3 regions of the Paenibacillus sp. FSL H8-0122 genome follow, and region 3 is predicted to be linked to each of the others. Evidence: riboswitches for the same ligand, from Rfam matches in the RefSeq annotation. Region 3 holds a riboswitch; each other region holds the start of a gene.

Region 1 (7,118 bases), 520 kb from region 3:
TTACGCAGGATGGATACTTCAACCCGGCGGTTCTTGGCCCGCCCGGCAGCCGTAGCATTGGTAGCGATGGGGTGGTATTCGCCAGAGCCGGTCGGGCTGAACTTCGTCGGGTCCAGGTTGGGATTAAGCAGCAGAATCTTCATGAACTCAAGGGCGCGATCTACGCTAAGATCCCAGTTCGAGGAGTACGTGCTGTTGGAGATCGGAACATTATCGGTATGCCCCTGTACCAATACTTCATAATCGGGAAATTGCTGCAGCATGTTAGAGATCGACTTGGCCAGCTGGCGGGATTCGTCCTTCACTATAGCCTGTCCCGAAGCGAACAGGGCATTGTCACTAATCGTAATCATCAGCTGGGACTGATTCAGCTTCGTGCTAAGCAAGTCATTCATCCCGTTGTTCTTGATGTACTGGTCGAACTGCTTCTTCAGCTTCTCCAGATCCTCCTGCTCTTTGGCACGGAGCTTGGACAGATCGGAGGTGCCGGTGTTCTTGGCAATCACATTGTTCATTTTATCCTGCTTGCCCTGGTCCAGCTGGGTGCTGGTCGGGGAATCCGACCGGTACTCCAGGACGCCGCCGCCGCCGCTGAGCGCTGAATTGAAGGCTTCAGCCATTTGCTGGAACTTCACGGCGTCCGTTGCGCTCATGGCGTACATAACCAGGAACAGAGCAACAAGCAGGGTCATCAGATCAGAATAGGGAAGCAGCCAGGATTCATCGGCATGCTCTTCATGTTCCTCATGCCTAGTCTTTTTGCTCACTGGAAGCCCCCTCCTTCTCGCTAAGCTTGGCACGCTCGGACGGAGTCAGGAAGACGGACAGCTTCTGGTTAATGGCAATGGTAGACACCCCGGACTGAATGGAGAGCAGACCCTCGACCATCATCAGGCGGACTTCAATCTCGCGTTTGGATATCCGCTTCAGCTTGTTCGCCATAGGATGCCACATGACATAACCGGTGAATATCCCGAGCAGGGTTGCAATGAAGGCACCGGCAATCGCGTGGGCCAGGACGTCCATGTTACTCATATCCCCCAAGGCGGCGATCAGCCCGATAACAGCCCCGAGTACCCCTAGTGTAGGGGCATACATCCCAGCCTGGGAGAAGATCAAGGCTCCGGCTTTATGTCTGTCTTCAGTGGCATGAATATCTTCCATTAATACATCACGGACGAACTCCTGATCATTGCCGTCAATAATCATCCGCATGCCGTTACGGAGGAAGTTATCTTCAATTTCATCGACATTGGACTCCAGAGCGAGCAGCCCTTCGCGGCGGGTAATGGATGCCCATTCCATGAACATGGTAATCAGTTCGGGCTTACCGACCATCTTTTTCTTCGTAAACAGGATCTTCAACAGCTTAGGGAAATTCTTGACTTCCGACATCGGAAAGGCCATGAAGATAGAGGCAGCCGTGCCAAGAAAAATAATGACATAGGCAGCGGGGTTGTTCAAGCTTGCAAGCGGAGCATGCTTGAGTATCATCCCCCAGATTACTGCGATCAGACCAAACACCAGGCCTAGAATTGTTGAGATTTCCATTTATGCACCTCGTCCATGAGAATTAAGAAGTGATCGACTAACCGCTAATTCGTCCTTGAACCGCGGGAGAACACTCTGTTCGTAACCAAATCACGTATATTCTTCTTTATCGACATCATTCCCTTTTTTGTGAAGTGATTTTTTCGGCTATAATAGATAAGGTAGGTTATTATTCATCAGCGAAGAAAACGGAGTGATTGATGTGGGAGTTAAGCATGGCAGGGATTACGGTGAAATTCTGGTTGAACTGACAGGAGCCGTTGGACGGATTGCAGACGGGTACATTTTTTTTGAAATGGAGCCTGAAGAGTGGACGAATCTGCCGGAGGAATCGAGGCAGGAGGTGTGGGAGGCGCTTGCAGAAGACCTGTTCTACGCGCTGGGCAACGAGCCGGTCATTCAGGTGGGCAGCGGAGTTGTGATGTACGATAAAGAAACACACCGCATTAATATTCTGCTGGGTGATGAGGATCTGGCTTCGGTCGTTCTTGTATAAAGCAGGGGGAAAATGCGGCAGCGGGTTTGTCCCGGGCATCCGGCCATGTTAAAATTGGAAGTGGAGTACTAATTTCCGGGATGTCAGAATACATTTAATCAAAAATCTTTGGCCTGGCACATCCCTTGGACTTTCAGAAGCTGAGGGATGTTTTATTTGAAGAAGAAGAGCAGGCTGAAGGAACCGTTAACTTAGCAAGGGAGGAAACGAATTGCAATTAACTGAGGAACAACTGCAGGAGCAGATCGGCAAGCTTGAGGGCTGGAAGCTGGAGAGGGATAGGCTGGTGCGCAAATATATGTTCAGTGAATATATGAAGGGAATTGCCTTTGTGGATGAGGTAGCGGCAATTTCGGAGGCCTTTGACCATCACCCGCATATCACCATTGATTACAAGACGGTTGTTCTGCGGCTGGCTGCAGATGTGGAGAAGCTTGATCTCCGCCAGGCGCATGAATTTAATGAGGCATTCGAGAAGACCCGCTAGAGGACAAGGCCCCTATGGAGACAACAGGAATATCTGATCAATAGAAAATGCCCGTGCAAGGATCATTCGTTATCCTCGTCACGGGCATTATACATTTAGAATAAGGAGCATGGTGTGAGTACAGGTTGCGGATTATTTCTTCTCGGCCAGCCATAGGGCTACATTCGCAATCTCTTCAGGGGCCAGCCTGTCTTTGAAGGGGGGCATCTGTCCGCGGCCCTTGGTGACTATGCTGTAGATCTGAGCTGCGTCATGTGAAGTGCCTTCCTGCTGCAGGCTGGGCCCCGCCCCGCCCTGAAGCTGGTCACCGTGGCAGGAGATACAATTGGCCTTCACTGTGGCTTCTGCGCCCGCAGCGTCCAGCACAACCTCCGGCATGGTCGGTTTGTTCTGTTCCGCCACCTCGGATTTACCGGGTAAGGTAAACATTAAGATTACTGCAAAGGCACAGGCGGCAAAAAACAAACCGCTCATGATCCATTTCTGCATCTGCATCCGTCCCTCCATGTAAGCTGCTGACTCCATTATAGCGGATGGTGAAGCGTTATCATAGTATGTGTGTCAAAAAAATGAACACAAATGATCCATTTTTTTGAAAACACCTCATTCTCCGGTGCTATTCCTCATAGACCATGCAATAAAAAGGCTTATTGCCCGTCGGGGTACGGCGCTCATAGGTATCTGTTATGGTGAACCCGCATTTCTGATAGGCGCGGATGGCGCGCTGGTTCCAGGTCAGCACCTCCAGATCGATCTCGCGTTCCGGGTAACGGGCCTGTGCTGCCTGCACAATAGCCTTCATGAACAGATGCCCCATTCCATGACCGCACAGATCGGGCCGCATTCCGACTCCAAGCCGGACTACCCCCTCCATCGGAAAGAGCTGGGCGAAGCCGCACAGAACGCCTTGTCCGTTCACTACCGACACATATTGCTCGCTGCGCAGCTGCGGGTCTCCGAACTCCACGCCCAGCGCCTGCATCTGCTCCCAGGACATCCAGCCGTAAATATTATACGGAGGCTTGTAGCTCCACTCACAGATCTCAGCGGCATGCTGCGGCTCCATAGGCACCACGTAAAAGGTTAGCGGGGAGCTAATCATTAGGGGAGGCCTCCTTCCAGGGGAAATCAATTTATTCTTATCATTCTTTATATTAATTATATACAAAAACAGCGAGTTTCGACGCAAATTCCTTGCGGAAATACAGAAACTTGACAAACGCCAAAATATATTTTCCGAAAGTGCAGAATCGGTGTTTTACAAATATAGAGACGGGTAAGTAATTTTATAGACAAAAAAAGCCCTTCTCCAAGATTTCGGCAAAAATCTCGGAAAAGAGCGTTAGGTTACAAAGGATTATTGTACATCATCGTTGTCTTGGGAATCCGAAGCTACAGTCTTGTAGGCATCTGTACTCATGATTCGCTTGGCGCCAACGTAGCGGTTGACGTAATAGCTGTCACTCAGCGAACTGATGGTTACACCACGTGAGGAAGAGGCATGGGCGAATTCGCCGTCACCAACATAAATACCGACATGGGATACGCCCTTACCGCTTGTATTGAAGAATACAAGATCGCCCGGTCTCATCTCGTCACGGGATACAGCAGAGCCCATCTGATATTGGGAGCCGGATTGATGGGGCAGGTTAATGCCGATCTTATCAAAAACATACATTGTAAATCCGGAGCAATCAAACCCGTTAGTTGATGTACCGCCGGACACGTATTTGGTTCCGATGGCTTTGTCGATCACTTTATCCATTTTGGAATCCGCGAAAGCGCTTCCTGCTCCGATGGTGAAGATAATGGACAAGCTTAGTACTGCGGCTGCTAGCTTCTTCTTCAAAAGTAAATACCCCTTCCAATGCCTACGAGGTTAGCTTAAGGGTTCGGTTGAAGGTCCCCTATGACCCCTCTTAGAATAGGAGGTCAATTCACCCAAAGTGGTTCCCCCGTTTCCCTAATTCATTAGGGAACTCGGCACGACTGTTGATTAGGATTAGCGGTTCATTCAATACATGACAAAACCTTTGTTAAAAGCGATTCAATAATTACAAAAATGTTACTAAAAGATCACTGCGATAATTGTAACAAAGACTAAGGCGCTTGGCAATCACTTATAACATATTAATGCATCTTTTTTGCTGTTTTTTAGAGTTATAGCCCTTTCGAAAGACTCATATCTATGCGCAGGGGTTAATTTATATGATAATTTCTTTATTTTTGCAAGAAAATGCTGTTTCAAGGCTGCGAATTCGGTGTAAAAGGTAGAATAAGGAAAAGGAAAAACCCGGAAATGATTACGGCAATAATCATCCCGGGCTCGTATAAGTTACATTTAGTTGTTAGAGGCTGAAATATTCGGGGTATGCTTCAAGGGTTCAATCGTAAGCGACAGCTTGGTAGGCTGTTGTGCTCATTACTCGTTTGGCGCCAACGTAGCGGTTGGCCCAGTAGGACTGGCTCATCGAACTGATGGTTACACCACGTGAACTTGAGGACTGTGCGAACTTCCCGTTTCCAACATAAATACCGACATGGGACACTCCGTTACCCAGAGTATTGAAGAACACGAGATCACCTGAACGCAGGTTGCTCTTGGATACACTTGTTCCAACTTTGTACTGTGCTTTGGAGGTGCGGGGCAAGGTAAGCCCGACATTCTTGAACACATACTTGGTAAATCCGGAACAGTCGAAGCCGCTGGTGGTTGTGCCTCCGGTTTTATACGACGTTCCAATGGTTTTTGAAATCACAGTATCCATTTTGGAATCTGCGAAGGCACTGCCCGCTCCGAGTGTGAATACCATCACAAGACCCAGCGCTGCTGCGGTGCATTTTTTCTTGAAATTCTGACTAATCAAAAGATGTACTCCTTCCAGGGCCTGCGAGGTTAGCTTAAGGATTCGGTAGAAGGTTCCCCTATGACCCCTCTAAAGCGAGATCAATTCACCCAAAATATGGTTCCCCCACTTCCCGGTGCAGGGAATTCGGCGTTTTGTGCACCAGAACAGTGACTTATCGGCATAGCTTAAATTGCAATAGTTACGGAAGATTTTGCTTGAAAGATTACAACTTTGTTACTACTGGTACAGCCATCATTGTATCAGAGGATTTAGCCTTTTGCAAATGCTTTTGTCCTCCGTTCAAGCAAAAAAGAGTCCTGCTCCCGGATAGAGGGGCTGTGACTCTCTTTAGTATGCCGCTTCAGCAGCTTATTATTGTGGAAATGATTTACTGGACCAGAGGTGGTACTGGGCAGCGATCCCCCACATATTGAACAGCGTGGAGGGCAGCGGAGCTGCCTGGCGGAGCATAAGGGCCGGCAAACCGGGATAGAACAGAGCAGAGGCGCTGCAGAGCAGAATGACGGCCAGGCTTCCCGCCCCCAGAACGATGGATATACCAATGGAAGGCAGCAGCACCTTCAGGCAGATCAGCAGCGAGGAGAACATACCGGTACCTGCGGTATAGCCGAACTGCATATAGAGCAGAAGCTTGCGGACAAGGAAGAGATAGAGCAGCCAGCCCAGTACATAAGGCACCAGCTTGAGCAGGAGCTGTACATCGAGAACGCCGCTGAGCAGATGACGGTACATACGCGGAAGCAGCCAATAGAGCGGCAGGAGGGTTAGCGCCCATTCAACGAGGCTGAACACCAGCACCGGCAGCCCATATTTTCTCATTCCGGGAAAAAAGAACAGTCCCCGCGCTCCGGCGCGCTCCTGGTGAAGCTCGTGCAGCAGCCCTGCACGGATAAAGGGAGTCACCAGCAGCCTTAGCACTGTCAGCGCAAGCAGCATCCACAGCCAGTGCTGGACGGCGGGGTCGGTGCGCAGCGCGGTCTGCCCCTCGATATAATACAGCAGCCTGCCTATTCCGCTGCCGCCGGCGTTCGCATCCGGGTAGCGGAGCAGGACGGGGACAACCGCGCTTTTAATGAATTTGTACAGGAAATATCCCCAGAACAGCCGGTAAATAAATAGCAGGATCAATATATAGAACTGCTCTTTCATGCTGATCCAACCGCGGGCAATTGAGCTTTTCACCATTCCTTCACCTCACCAGACAAGAGTTCCGAGCAGGGTTTCAAGCAGAGTTGATGCACTAAGCGTCCAGCGGGAGAGTGTACGCGGCTCAAGCTCCGCCATTCTGAAATTATTAAGATGCCTGCTCTCCAGCAGAATGGAATGCCCCGGATCAATCTCTGCGGAGACCAGCGGCGCTTTATACGTTAATTCAAAGGAGGTAGCCTTACCCTCGCCATTCCAGTATTGCTGCACCGTGTACCCGTCTGCGAAGGTGAATTTCACGGGAACATCGGGGTACAGGCTGCCCTTATTGCTTACATCGACCACAGCGCTATAGCGGCTCCCCCCGCTGTCGCTGTTGTCTTGTTTAACCGTAAGCCTGATATCGTCAACTGCGAAGTCGGGTGCCCCCCCGCTATAGACATACCGCTCAAAATACGTCTGCCAGGATTGCTTGGTCACTTTCTCCACAACCTTCTGGAAGTCGGCGGTGGTCGGATGCTGGAAGCGGTATTTGCGGGCATAGGCGGCGAGGATGGCGTCCATATTC
Region 2 (7,118 bases), 3.4 Mb from region 3:
TTTTCTCATCAAAATTCAGCGCACGGACCATAGCCAGCACAATGGGTGTTAGAATGAGCGCTGCCCCGTCATTAGCAAAAAATGCCGCTACTACAGCACCAAGAATGATGACATAGATAAACATTCGGGTTCCATTCCCGCTAGCAGCTTTGGCCATATGTAAAGCAGCCCATTCGAAGAATCCAATTTTATCGAGGATTAACGAGATCAAGATGATTGCTACAAAGGCCAGTGTGGCATTCCACACAATCAGCGTAACATCCAGAACATCATTCAAGCTGACGACACCGGCAATTAAAGCGAGTAACGCTCCGCCGCAGGCAGACCATCCAATGGACAACTTTTTAGGCTGCCAAATGACAAAAATCAAAGTGACTATAAATATCAGACTTGCCAGAGCTACCAATGGTATTCCCCCAGTTTATGTCTAAATACCACGCATCCGAACACTCCCTTCAAAGAGTTAAGTTTAATCTCAGGCATCATTATATAATTATACACTTATATATTCAATAGAAAACTGTCATTCGCAGCAAACAGCATTAGACGGTTTATTCAAATGCAGTAAAAGGTCACTCGCATTCGGGGTAAGATTTAGGATGGCCTTAACATGGGGTTTATCAACTATATTTAAAGAATAATAGACCCACTGCCCCCTTTTCTGTTCCTTTACCAATCCGCTGCTTTTTAATTTACGTAGATGCTGACTAACGGCTGGCTGAGAAATGTCAAAGAGATCCACGAATTCACATACACACCACTCTCGCTCTTTTAAAAGAATTAGAATTGTGAGACGTGTTTTATCTCCAAGGAGCTTTAAATCTTCTGCAAGATCATTTAATGTATCCAATTTTGAATCTCCTCTCTTCGTATATAAGACAATACTTATATTCTAATACCTTTATCATCAATTATCAACTAAGCAAAATTTATATTTGCACTTTGCAACTAAATGCAGTATAACTAGTTCAAGAGGTGAAAACAATGGAAACTCCAAGAGAACTACTCCAAATTATGAGTCGGCGTTTAGGATTACTCAATAAGGATTGCTGTAGCGTAGGAGGATGTAATCTTTCCGCTACCCAAAGTCATCTGTTATATGAGATCGATCGGAGTCACAATCCTTCCATGCAACAAGTCGCCGAAACACTTGGCACAGATATTACAACCTTCAGCAGACAAGTTCAATCTCTGGTGAAAATGAATTTGGTTAAAAAGACATCTGATCCCACAGATCGAAGAATTTATAACCTGTCACTCACTCCTGAAGGTAAAATGGTAGCTACAACTATTGATCAACAAATGAATGAATACCTGAACGAGGCCTTCTCACACATGAGTGAGTTTGAAGTAGAAACATTACTACGGTCCATTAAGCTTTTCAACGAATCTATGGGAAAACTCAGCAATTGCTGCGCACCCGTAAAAGGGTGACCTTCTCTTTTACTTGTATATTGCAAATTATTTCAGCTAAGGAGTGTATAATCATGAGCAAGCTTACTAATGATCAAATCCGCCAAAATGTACGGGGCCGCTATCAAAAGATTGCTGTAAGAAACGTTGAGACTTCCCCATCCAGCCGAACTTCTGCTGACAGCAGTTGCTGTGACTCCCCATCTGATTTCAGTGCCATATCTGCTAAGTTGGGATATTCCAGTGAGGACCTCGCTTCAGCTCCCGAAGGCGCAAATTTAGGTCTTGGTTGCGGTAATCCGCAGGCTATTGCTGAACTGCAGGCGGGTGAATATGTTTTGGACCTTGGGAGTGGCGGCGGATTTGATTGTTTCCTGGCTTCCCGGCAGGTAGGTAATGAAGGCCATGTTATAGGTGTGGATATGACACCTGAGATGATCAGTCGAGCAAGAGATAATGCCCTTAAAGGTAAGTTCAGTAACACTGAATTCAGATTGGGCGAAATAGAGTATCTTCCTGTCGCTGATCATTCGATCAACGTCATTATCTCCAACTGTGTAATTAATCTCTCCCCAGACAAACAGCAAGTATTCCGTGAGGCTTATCGTGTTCTTCAGCCTGCCGGTCGTCTTGCCATATCAGATATCGTAACTACAGCTGAGCTTCCTCCTGAGATCAAAAATGACCTGGATGAATTATATTCGGGTTGTATCTCAGGCGCCTCTTCCATTGCCGATTTGGAGATCATACTTCAGGAATGCGGCTTTACTGATATCAGCATTGAACCAAAGGACGAATCTAAAACATTCATTAAAGATTGGGTTCCAGGTGCGAACGTTGACCAATACATCGTCTCTGCTGTAATTAAAGCGAGAAAGTAATCTTAAGGGGGTGTTGATATGATCAGTACATTAACTGTCCGTCAGGCCACACCTGAGGATATTGAAAGCATTCTTCGTATCTACAATCAGGGGATCGAGGACCGGATCGCTACACTTGAAACAGAGATGAAAGACTCCTCATATATGGAATCATGGTTCAACGATCACCAAGGCCGTTTTAGCGTTTGGGTTGCTGAACGCGAAGGTGCAGTCGTGGGCTGGGCCTCACTGAACCCATATTCTCACCGTTGCGCGTATAACGGCGTCGCTGACCTTTCTGTATATATTGATCGAAGCTTTCGTGGGCAAGGTGTAGGCAGCTCCCTCCTAGAGTCCATACACAAGGCGGCAAAAGAAAATAGCTTTTATAAAATTGTTCTCTTTACCTTTCCGTTTAATGAGAATGGTCAAGGCTTGTACCGGAAGATGGGCTACCGGCAGGTTGGTGTATTTGAGAAGCAAGGATTGATGGACGGAGCGTTTATTGATGTGATGATTATGGAGAAGCTACTATAAAAATGAAGATCAAAAGGAGAAGTTCCATCCGCAAACGGAGGAACTTCTCCTTTTGATCTATTCCTACAATCTTACTTTCATGGAGGCTCCGCATATCGGGCCTGTAAACAGGAGGATCTTAAACATTATATCTGATCTTAATATCATGATTAAAGAAGCATTAAGATTCATTTAGCCCCATTTAGGTTGCATTAAAAAGTTAATAAATACGCGATAACTTCAGAAAATCGGGGATGAATGCTAGATTACAAGGGATTTTCTTCATTTTTATATCCTATAGAGTCTTATTTAGTCTCCTAGAGAACTTTCAGCATTTTACAAACAGTGATGCTCAGCGTAAGATTCCTTTTAACAAATGCTGAATTCCCGTCAGGCGGGAAGCGGGGGAACCAAATGGCTGTGACCAGCCGAAATGGGGTGAATCCAAAGAAGATTGAACTCTTCACTGGTAGGACGACTCTCACCGTCCGAATCCGTCAGCTAACCTCGTAAGCACTGGAGAGAGCCTGCATTAACCATGCTTTTTTGCTGCGATCCCGCAAAACCTTTCCATTACACTTATCCATCGTACAGAAAACCAAATATTCCGTTTGGCTTGAGCATGCTGCTGTATGTGAGAATGAAACTGAACTGACAGCCTATGTAGCCACAGCTGAGCAGACCCATAATCTGCAGCGTTATATGAAATCTATAGACAACCTAGGAGGCATTATTCATGATTAACGCCAGACTGTCACGAATCGAGTTGTTCGCATTTAGCTGCCGCCCTTCCTTCCTGCATATTTCAGAGCCTTACGGATGCTGGTATGGGGTGTTGAAGTTAACCTTCGGAGGACAGATCAGCTATGGGAATTGCATTCTTTGTGCGGGTGACAATGCGGTGGATTTAATCAAATGGGGCTCTTTTCTGAAAGAGATATGTCATTGTACTGCAGAAGAAGCCACAGAATACGTCCGGATGCACGGACAAGAATGGGCTCCCAATCAACTTAACATGATCAAGACTGCACTCGATAGTATGTTCATTCAAAATGACCAAATCCGAATGAAGGTAGGAGCCGGATCGGAGCGGTATCGCCATCAAAGGACAGAGCAAAGAATCCATTCAATTAATACGGTGAAGAGTCATCTGAATCCAACCATTTTATTTGCAGAATCGGTATCCTATTATTCACTGCTATAGACATGATCAATTTAAATTATCAAAACTCCAGTTGATCAAAAATCTTAACGAAGATTTTCGCAATGTTCTTGGCATCATCGATACCTCTATGGTGAGTACCTTCAAGCGGCAATTCAAGCATAGTCAAGGCTCTCTCCATGCCTACGCCCCGCTCCCTGCCAATCATCCTCCCGTGCTGATGCTTGAGACTGATATGGTTATCCGTCCATTCACTTGCGATTTGATGTAGTGAACAGTCCTTCTGCAACTGGTTTTTATCATAAAACCCCCAGGAGCAGAGGACATGAGGTTCATTGCCTATCCACTCTTGGAATTGACTTATTGCCTGCGGAAAATACATTGCAGCATCCACATCCGCCTGAGAGATGGAGGTAAGCCGCTTACAAAAATCAGAAAGCTGCGGGCTTAATGCAGGCTTGACAAAAATTTGGAACTCGCTCACAGTCTTGAGCCTTTCATTGAGTTTTACGGCTCCGATCTCGATAATTTCGTTTTGTCTTTTGCGGTCATTTTCCCAACAAGTGGCTTCCAGATCAAAAATGATATAGTTCATACCTGCTCCTTTTCTCTATAACCATTCAGTTTGTCATACAACATTTGCGGCATGGCCCGGAGTGTTCGGTCATTCTGCTCTTCAGGAGTAACGTGCGGTTCACTGAGCAGCCAATGTCTGGTCATATTGGAACAGGCATAAGCATGGTAGTTCAAGGAAAATTGCAGATCTTTCATTACAGGAGCTTGCGCGCCTTGTGACAGTGAAGCCAGAAACAAATTTGCCGGGTATGTCTGGGAATGCTCCAATAGGGAATTTTGTCCACTGTCCATCAGGACTTTTTTATAAAATGCTCTTTTCTCATTAAGCTTTTGAAAGAAAAGAGAGGTGACTTTGCTCCATGATTCGTTTGCGTTTTCCGCCATCACTTTATTCAAATCCGAGGAGTAAATCCAATTGACCAATTCATATTTATCATGGAAGTGATAGTAGAATGTCTGGCGGGGAACGCGGCAGTGATTTGCCAGCATGGTTACCGTGATTTTCTTAAAAGGCACGTGATTTAATAGCTCAATTATGGCTTCTGCAAACATGGTCTTCGTCATATCTTTTGTAGGCATCGTTGATTTCACCTTCCATTCCTATTATGACAAAATGATGAGCAACGGCAAAAAAATTGTCACTTGCCTTCAAGTGTCTATATTCTATAAGACTTAGTTAATTATACAATGCTAATGCATTTAAGTTAATTAACGGGGTGAATGATGATGAAAACAGAAAATCGTGTTACAGAGATGCTTGGAATACAATACCCGATTGTGCAGGCCGCCATGTCCTGGTTGACCGATGCTAAGCTTGTCGCAGCCGTATCCAATGCGGGAGGCATGGGAGTAATGGGGCCTCATGCGGGTTATCAGACGCGGCCCTCCAGTCCGGACGAAGTGGGTCAAAGGATTCGCAATGAAATTCGTAAGATTAAATCATTGACGGAAAAACCGTTCGCGGTAAATCTGTATCTACCTCCGGATGGCCAATCCGATCCATATTCCAAAGCTACATTTGAGGCTGCTGTCGCGGAAGGCGTACGGTATTTTGTGACCGTTGGTTCTCTGAATAGAGCTATGGTCAAAGAAATCAAGGATAACGATAGCATGTGGATTCATCGTGAGCTTACTCCTTCCCCGGAAGCAGCGAAAATGGCTGAGCAGCATGGCGCAGATATACTCATTGCCACAGGGTATGATGAAGGAGGAACCATTCCCCAGAACAAAATAGGCACTTTCTCGATTGTTCCCGCGATCGCGGATGCGGTAAGTATCCCGGTTATGGCAACAGGCGGCATCAATGATATTCGCGGAGTGAGAGCGGCTTTTGCACTTGGAGCTGAAGCGGTATATTTGGGAACACGGTTTATCGCCTCTGAAGAATGCCCTGCTGCTGAGGCAACGAAACAGGATATCATTCAATCCAAAGGTTCAGATCTGATTATGTTATCATCGTATTCACGCTCCACTCCGCATCAATTTGCCCGTGAGTTGGAGGCTATGTACCGCAATGGGGAATCATCTGAAAATATCGAAAAGAGGATCAGTGAAAACGGAGGTGTGTCTAATAGCATGCTGCATGGGAAGCTGGATGAGGGGCCCATCACCATCAATACCGCGATCGATCTGATCACTGAAGTGAAGAGCTGTAAAGCAATCATTCATGAATTGATGGCTGACTTTATTAGGGAGTAGCACAGAACGCCAAAAAAGCCGCTAACAGATAAATATTCTGAAAGCGGCTTAAAATCATGTCCATTTTATTACAACCTTATTTCAATATATGCTTTGAGATCCTATTCTCATTCCAGTCGTATACTAAGACACTATTCTCACGATAGTCCAATATAGACCCTTGTATTCCATTAAATTCGTGAATAGAGGCCAGCGTTTTTGCATCTAAAATATACTGGGAGGTAAGCAAATCGACATATAGGTTTCCTTCTACCGTTTTCTTTGCTGTCGGCAGACCATCTCCCTCAGGCATATTAAAATTCGATAGTACCCTATCCTTTACTAAGCCCTTCTGATTGAACAAGCTTAATTTTTTGGTTTTAGGATTAAATACCATATAATCATCCCCAGCTTGGAAAGCAAACCCAAATTGATCGATTGTTCTTCCCCAGATAGCGGAACCTTTTGGAGATAAAGCTATTAGTTTACGCGTATTTGCTTGATATACTGAAAACACAAAAGTACCATCATCGAGTGCAAAAGCAGTATAAAAGTTGACTCCTGCTCCTTTTGGGAAAGTGTATTGAAATGAGCGTTGTAAGGAAGAGTTGTATACTTCAACTTTTTGAGCATTGCCCTGCTTGGTTAACATCTCTATGGCGATTTGGTTCTTCGAAACAGTAGTTAACTTGCCGGATACGACCTTACTTACTTTCTGCTTGCCATTTTTATCGAAAGCTAGCAGTTGTACCGTTTCTGCACCGATTGTATCCGATTTCTGACCTGCAATAATTAAGCTTCCGTCACTCATGCGGTATAACTTGCCGTCAAATGCTCCCAGATCTTGTCCTACGCGCTTACTCCAATTTTCCTTCCCTGCAGGGCTCACAGAATAAAGAACTCCTGGAAACGAG
Region 3 (7,118 bases):
GCCAGCCACATAAGCAAGCAGGGCTCCGCTCTGCGCAGCGGGCAACTGCTCCTCGGAGAATTCCGTATAGGAGACCACCAGCCTGCATTCTGTCAGCTCTGCCTGGTTCATCCGTCTGTAATCCTCCGTAGAGACCACCTGGAGCTCCGGCTCAAGGAGCTGCTCCAGCTCACGGTCTACCCCTTCGAAGGGATGATATTTCACTTCAGTATAGCTGCCGAACGCCAGTGCTTTGTATGAAGACATGATGTACACACCTCTCTTTTGCCAAGTTAGCCTGTCCTGAATGTTCGTGTCACCAGGGCCAGAGATTGCCGTCCAGATCGATATAAGCCGGTTCTTCGGCCAGATACATCTTGTGGTTATGAACGATCGTCATAATCTTGCCTGCTGATTCTTCAGGAGTTACAGGCGCCTCTGCATCCTTCTCCCCGTTCATATAGGTCTGCAGCCAGCCGGGATGGAAGACCAGCACTTGTCCGCCCATCGCACGCAGATGATTGTGCAGCAGCGAAGACTGCATATTAAGCGCGGCCTTCGACATACAGTAGCCATACATATTGATCCGCTTGTTCCGACCGATGCTTCCGGCCTCCGACGAGATATTAACCACCAGACGCTGGCGGCCTTGCAGCAGTAAGCCCATCAGTGCATTGCTCACCCTCAGCGCACCCAGCGTGTTCACGTTATAAATCTCCGCCATAGCTTCATCATCCATATCCACGAGCACCGTTGCATCATCAGACTTGTGGATAATCCCTGCGTTATTGATAATTATATCAAGGTGCCCTGTACTTCCGGCAATACTCCGCGCGGCCTCCTTTACGCTCCCTGCACTGCCGATATCGAGAGGGACCAGCCTCAGGCTATCCGGGTATTGCGCTTTCAAAGCTTCAAGTAGCGCAGGGTCCGGCAAATACTGTCCGGCAAACACCATGTATTTACTCTCTAAAAGAGAGCGAACCAGGTACAATCCGAGTCCACGGTCAGCACCGGTGACACAAGCAACCCTTTTCATAAGCTCCCCCCTCATATCTGCATGATTATGCACTGAGCCTAAGTTCATCCCTCTCACATTAGCATGGCCACCGGCCGTTAACAACGTCCTGCAAGGGAGGGGCAGGCTTAGCTGAACTTTCTTTTGCTTTAATTTTGAACTATGCTACAATCATGATTAATAGTTGTTAACAACACAATTGTTGACAACAGGTTTCATTCACTCTTACACAGGAAGGTGATTCTAAGGTGTCTATTCAACAGATCCATACTAAGGATGAACTACAGCAATATATCGGGCAGCCCGGCAAAAAACTGCTCTTCAAGCACAGCACCACCTGCCCGATCAGCGCCAAGGCCAACGAGGAATTCCAGGCCTATGCACAGCATTCAGATACGCCTGCAGCCGTGGTTCATGTGATCGAAGACCGTCCTGTCTCCAATCAGATTGCTGAGGATTTCGGGATCAAGCATGAATCCCCGCAGATTTTCCTGCTGGAGGACAGCGAGGTCCGCTGGAACACCTCACACTGGAAGATTACCCAAAAAGCGATAAAGGAAGCAGTGGAACAATGAGCGCGAACGTAATTGTCTATTCGACCTCCGGCTGCGGCGAATGCAATCAGGTGAAGCAGCTGCTGGAGAGCAAGGGCATTCCCTTCGAGGTCCGGGATGTGATGACCAGCTCCGTCTACCAGGAGGAAGTGGAGAAGCTGGGCTTCATGGGCATTCCAGTCACCGTATCCGGGGACCGGGCGGTCAAGGGCTTCAATCTCCCTGAGCTTCAGGAGCTTATGGATGCTGCTGTTCTGTAATATACGCAAAGGTGCTGTCCTCTCAACAGGAGCAGCGCCTTTTTTTTGCGATTCATCGATGAAATAACTGTATATTTATATATATCTGGAAAAGGAGGCTTGATCCTTTGAAATGGCTACAGGATGAGCATGCCGCCAAATGGCGTGAAGAAGGACAGCGTTATGTGCGCGACGTCAATCAATTCGTACATAAGGGCCTGACAGAAGGCTGGGACACAGCGGGAAATGAACCCGCAGAGGATACACGCGGGGCCCTCGCCGCCAAAATCTATAAGATGATTCGAGGAGCTAATGAGCACGGTGAGATTGCTGAGCTGCGGGAGCAATTGCCGGCGGCAACGTGGCCGCTGGCCGGGCACTTTCAACATGAGATGCAGGCGATTCGCGGTATCCATTTCATAAGTGATGATGCTGTAGTGTTCAGCACCGGCTCACCTTGGGAGAAGAATGCAGTTGTGGCTGTACATAAGGATGTTATTTCCGTATTCGACGAATTAAGCCTGGTTGGGGCATCTCCTGACAATCAGTTCTATGCACTCGCGGGCACGCAAGGGATTACTATTCTGCAATCCATGAACAGCGCATTACAGGGAGAAGTAGTGGCCGAGCTTTCGTGGCGGGAGCTGAATGGAACGATTCAAGCGCTGGACCCGGACTTTACCGTTTTGAACATAGACCGCCTGGATCAGGAGTTACCCTTGGAGCAAGTTATTCCTTTTAACGACGGTCAAGCGTTATTGCTTGTTACAAGTCAGGGGATTATCCTGGTCCAGCAATCGCAGGAGAAGCCATGGGAGGTGAAGCTGCTGCATCCTGACCTCGAAGAATATAAAGCAGATGAGATGGAGCATATTGAGATCGACATGCCGCATGGTGCTGTCTCTCCGGATGGAAGATGGGTTGCCTATGGCAGCCAGGGCAGTGATCATCTTTTATATGACACAGCTTCAGGACAGGTTCACTTATTCAATCCGGAATCCAGTTACCCGCACTATACTATATTTACGAAGGACCAGCATAGTGTATGGTACAATGCCTGCCACTTCTACAATGGCGTTACTCTTGCCGTGTCCCTTGAAGATCTAGAAGCAGGCAAGCTCCTGCCAGATCAGGAATATCCGGTCGTTAACGGGGAAGCCCGGGTGTATGCGGCGGCAGCGCTGAAGGACGGTGTTGTCATTGGCGATGCCTATGGCTACTTGAGGCTCGTTGATGTAGAGGGGCGGGAGCTGTGGCGTTATTATGCCGGAAGCACCATTTCCGGATTAGCTGTCAATCCGGATGAGACCATGCTGGCCGTGGGGACTTATGGAGGGATGCTGCATTTCCTGGACCTTCATGCCACTGAACGCAGCGACTATGAGATTACAACAGGAACCGTTCGTGAGGTGAAGCGGATTATTGTCTGGAAGAATCAGAATGGGCCGCTTTGGTGGTGAGCTGATACATGGGGAACCCTTCTTCTCCGCCGCCGTCTGCCAAAAATAAAAAACGGCGATTGAGCGAGATAAATGGCAGATAATCTGCTACATATATGAGTTTTCGCTTCCATTTGCATAACCAGTCAGCCATTTGCTGAAAACAAGGCGAATAGCACTCTTTTCCATTTTTACAACCCCCCTCTGAAGAGAGTATGATTCGTGTTGAAAGCAAATGAACGCATTCATGAAAATGAGCATATGCATGCACGCTGAATTTCCGTCATGTGGAAAACGGGGGAACCATCCGGCCGTCAGGCCGACTTGGGGTGAATCCGAAGGAGAATGCCACGCGCAGGTCTCCGGCAGGTAGGGCGACTCTCACCGTCCGAATCCGACAGCTAACCTCGTAAGCGTAAAGAGAGAGCCCTGATCCGCCACGCTTTTGTGCCAGGCGTCTTAAGCCTGTTACCCACAACCGCAGGCAGAGGTCCTCCTCTGCCTGCGGTTTTTTGCGCGCTGGAATGAACTGCACAGTATAGATTCAGGAAGGAACGTGACCACATGCCTGACCCCTTATCGCCCAAACTAACAGCCGCTGCCGGATACAACCCCTACACCCAGCAATATAGCGGTCCCGTCTATGCGCTTAGCTGCCTGCTGCTGGAGCAAGGCGCCCGCGCCGAACAAGCTGCAATCGCCACCTTCGTAGCACTCCATCCACTATGGCTGAAGGGCAGCCTCTCAGGGGACGGCGCTGCTGCGGCTGCCTACAGAGAGTGCATCCGCCAATGTGCCGTGCTCGCCCGGGACCGCAGCCGCTGCGCTTCTCCGCTGCTTAACTGGGACGATCACGTTGCCAGTGCCTTGTGGTATGGCATCCAGCTCCCCCTGCCCGACATCAGCCAGATTCTGGAGCGCAGCATCCCCGAGCTAAAGGCCCAGCTTAGAGGAATACGCGAACAGATGGCAGCCGCACATTCAGCCTTGCCTGCGGTCCACCGCCCTTCAGCGGGGTGAGACTGGGAATAACGCAGGTTGCAGGACGAACGAGGATGGATGTGGCGGAATTGGTTGGATGTGGCGGAATTAGGGTACGGATGCGACAAAAGGAGATGGTTAGCGGGCCATGCGGACTACAGATCCGCTATTTCAGCAAATGGGACCATTCCGAAGGCCATGCGGACTGAGAGGCGCTTAATTAACCAATTCCGTCTCATTTTGCGCTCCATACAGCCCTTTAGCGTCCTCTCAGTCCGCTCCGGGAAGATAATCAGTCTTTTTCACAAAATAAGGGCCGCTGAGTCCGCACCCCCCCCACAAAGTGGGGCTTTAGCGTAGGTGATGACTCAGGTACTTTTGCGGGGACCCCAAAACATATAAATTCTATCAAATAAAGCCGCAGCATCCGCCGCGACTTAATCCTTGACTCTCAGCATCAGCACCCATACAGTGCCTGGCTCACCTTACATAGCTAACCATCCCATGCACTGATCCTGTCTCCGCCGGCCGTTCACTACATAGAACTCAGCTCTTGCCCTTGCCACCCTTGCCGCCCTTGGCAAACCGCCAAAAAGCCATACAGCAGCCGAGCAGTCCGGCTCCCAGCAGAAGGGTCTGTAACGCCCCCAGCCAAGTCGACTGATCCGAGGGGATCAGGCTGCTGACAATAATGAGCGGGATAGAAACCGCGACCAGCACGGGGGTTTGTCTACTTTTCTTCACAACCATTCACCACTCCTAAAGACTAATACTACTAAGGTACACCATCTCCGGCGTTTTCACCAGTTCAGGGTCCGGGTAAGCAAGACTCCAGGGAATGATCGTCACATGATTTAAAGGATTCCGTATAATCCAGCACCTGTTTAAATGTCAAATCCTGTAGATCGACATTTTGGGGTGATCCAGTGGAAAATCCTCCTTATAAAATTTAATATTTATTAGTCAAGTCATTAATATCGTGTGCTCTTTCAATTCATTATAAAATGAATAACCCATCCTTAAAAGAATGGGCTTTTCTTACTCAGAAGAGTCTTTTTCGCACGATTAGTAATTCTTCACGCCATAATAGTCAAAATCAGCGAAGGAGTCATGCTGGTGAGCATCCACGGAACCAATGAAATTGAACAAGCCTGTAAACCCGCCAATCTCCCCCGGCTCCCCGTTCACGCCTTCATCCGACAAATAGAGAACATCGATATTTTCTACAAAAGCTCGCCAATCCCCGTTATCCCCGAAGCGGTAAAGGATACTCGCGATGCCTGCATTATAGATAAGCTTGAGCTCCGCTGTGTCTTCAGGGACTGGAATGTAATTGTGGACCAGCTCGATGCGCTCTCCCAGCTTGGCCTGTAGTACATACAGAACGGTGCCCTCTGATTCGGAGTGGGTCAAGTGAACATACAGCCAATTATTAGAATCATAGTATAGCCCCATACCGGCCGTTTCCGAGTAATGATCGGGGTGGAACTCCACCTTAGTTTGCACTTCATAATGAAGGGAGGTTGCACGCGTGGCCATAATCGCCGGATGGATCTGCGAGAAAAAAGAATTCTCTCCATGAATGCGTAAGTAACCCGGACGTTCAACCGTATTCACCCATGCCGCTTGCTGGTCCCGGTACGGAGTCAGAAAATGAAGATCATATTGCTCCTGATTAAAATCATCAAATACGTCATGAGAGATTCCATCGGCCTCTAATTCAACACCTGTCATCCCCTCAACTGCCATTTTCGCTACATTCGATCCATCCTTCATTTCCAGCCAGCCATCCTCTGTCCAATGCATTTTTTGAATAGAGGTTTCACGGCCTAATGGATTCATTAGCGTTCCTTCCACAGGGCGTGACATGAGATGAGCAATATACCATTCCCCTGTTTGGGTTTGAACTAATGAGCCGTGACCTGCTTTTTGCATAATTGAACTTGGATTATACATCTCAAAATGCCCGGCATCCGGATTACCAAGTGAAAATAGATGGCGCGGCGAGGAGGTGATGATCGGCTCTCCCGACGGATGCGGTTCATAGGGACCAAAAATATTCTCCGCACGTCCCAGCTCAACACCATGAGCATAACCAGTTCCGCCAGCAGCTAATAAAAGATAATACCTATCTCTATATTTATAGATCTGCGGTGCTTCAGCACAGCCGCGGCTGGTAAAGCCTTGCGTGACCCGGTGCCATGTTCCAACTATCTTGCCCTCGTTCAAATCAAATTCAGCGATCACAATATGTCCAGGGGCTTGGTACCCTTCACGGGTCTCCCATTCAAGGATGGACACATAGTGGTTACCGTCTTCATCATGGAAGAGTGCCGGATCGAAACCAATGGAGGTCAGATAGATGGGGTCCGACCAAGGTCCATGGATATCCTCTGCCCACATGGCATAGGAATCCGAGTTGAATTCACGGCCTGCCATGTTTAACATATGCGAATAAGCTAACCAGTACCGTTTCGCCCTAGGATCGTAGGATAGATGCGGCGCCCAGATCCCGGCCGGAGTATTGGTCCCCCTCAAATTCACTTCACCTTTATGTAATGCGGAGGCAGTCAGCATCCAATGGGCTAGATCGGTTGATTTGAAAATTTGAACGCCGGGATTCCAATGGAACGAGGATGTCGCAATATAATACACATCATCCACTCTAATAATAGAGGGATCTGGTGCCATACCAGGGATAATAGGATTGATAATCTTCATCATTTTTCTGCTTCCCTTCGCTGTTCAGCCATATTATTTACCCTTTTTCTGTTGTCTATGTATATTATAATAACTACTAACGCACTTATGCGATGGGATGATTACGGCTACATTTACCCAAATCAAAGGAAGGTGCTGCACATTGGAACATATGAATAGCCAGCTCACAGGCACACAGACGCTGCTG

What was found. Region 3 has a riboswitch for cyclic di-AMP ahead of NSS64_RS25940 (hypothetical protein). Riboswitches for the same ligand answer to the same signal wherever they lie in the genome.
Positions count from the first base shown of each region.
Region 1: linked by a shared signal. The riboswitch ahead of NSS64_RS28150 (C40 family peptidase) and the one ahead of NSS64_RS25940 (hypothetical protein) in region 3 are both predicted to bind cyclic di-AMP.
Region 2: linked by a shared signal. The riboswitch ahead of NSS64_RS11810 (hypothetical protein) and the one ahead of NSS64_RS25940 (hypothetical protein) in region 3 are both predicted to bind cyclic di-AMP.

Region 1 covers NZ_JBBOTB010000001.1:6,586,771-6,593,888, reverse strand. Annotated here, with positions in the region: gene motB (flagellar motor protein MotB) at 1-767, opposite strand, end outside; gene motA (flagellar motor stator protein MotA) at 751-1,551, opposite strand; gene NSS64_RS28170 (hypothetical protein) at 1,754-2,047, shown strand; gene NSS64_RS28165 (4a-hydroxytetrahydrobiopterin dehydratase) at 2,259-2,534, shown strand; gene NSS64_RS28160 (c-type cytochrome) at 2,667-3,023, opposite strand; gene NSS64_RS28155 (GNAT family N-acetyltransferase) at 3,151-3,636, opposite strand; gene NSS64_RS28150 (C40 family peptidase) at 3,892-4,383, opposite strand; cyclic di-AMP (ydaO/yuaA leader) riboswitch at 4,388-4,530, opposite strand; gene NSS64_RS28145 (C40 family peptidase) at 4,919-5,347, opposite strand; cyclic di-AMP (ydaO/yuaA leader) riboswitch at 5,405-5,543, opposite strand; gene NSS64_RS28140 (hypothetical protein) at 5,756-6,589, opposite strand; gene NSS64_RS28135 (M1 family aminopeptidase) at 6,599-7,118, opposite strand, start outside.
Region 2 covers NZ_JBBOTB010000001.1:2,672,195-2,679,312, forward strand. Annotated here, with positions in the region: gene NSS64_RS11785 (arsenic transporter) at 1-412, opposite strand, end outside; gene NSS64_RS11790 (ArsR/SmtB family transcription factor) at 524-850, opposite strand; gene NSS64_RS11795 (MarR family winged helix-turn-helix transcriptional regulator) at 985-1,434, shown strand; gene NSS64_RS11800 (arsenite methyltransferase) at 1,488-2,294, shown strand; gene NSS64_RS11805 (arsinothricin resistance N-acetyltransferase ArsN1 family A) at 2,316-2,810, shown strand; cyclic di-AMP (ydaO/yuaA leader) riboswitch at 3,157-3,320, shown strand; gene NSS64_RS11810 (hypothetical protein) at 3,526-3,993, shown strand; gene NSS64_RS11815 (3'-5' exonuclease) at 4,013-4,546, opposite strand; gene NSS64_RS11820 (TetR/AcrR family transcriptional regulator C-terminal domain-containing protein) at 4,543-5,106, opposite strand; gene NSS64_RS11825 (NAD(P)H-dependent flavin oxidoreductase) at 5,251-6,225, shown strand; gene NSS64_RS11830 (hypothetical protein) at 6,302-7,118, opposite strand, start outside.
Region 3 covers NZ_JBBOTB010000001.1:6,070,286-6,077,403, forward strand. Annotated here, with positions in the region: gene NSS64_RS25915 (ThuA domain-containing protein) at 1-246, opposite strand, end outside; gene NSS64_RS25920 (SDR family NAD(P)-dependent oxidoreductase) at 296-1,018, opposite strand; gene ytxJ (bacillithiol system redox-active protein YtxJ) at 1,246-1,572, shown strand; gene NSS64_RS25930 (glutaredoxin family protein) at 1,569-1,811, shown strand; gene NSS64_RS25935 (WD40 repeat domain-containing protein) at 1,919-3,250, shown strand; cyclic di-AMP (ydaO/yuaA leader) riboswitch at 3,490-3,659, shown strand; gene NSS64_RS25940 (hypothetical protein) at 3,794-4,249, shown strand; gene NSS64_RS25945 (hypothetical protein) at 4,757-4,954, opposite strand; gene NSS64_RS25950 (family 43 glycosylhydrolase) at 5,276-6,934, opposite strand; gene NSS64_RS25955 (AraC family transcriptional regulator) at 7,083-7,118, shown strand, end outside.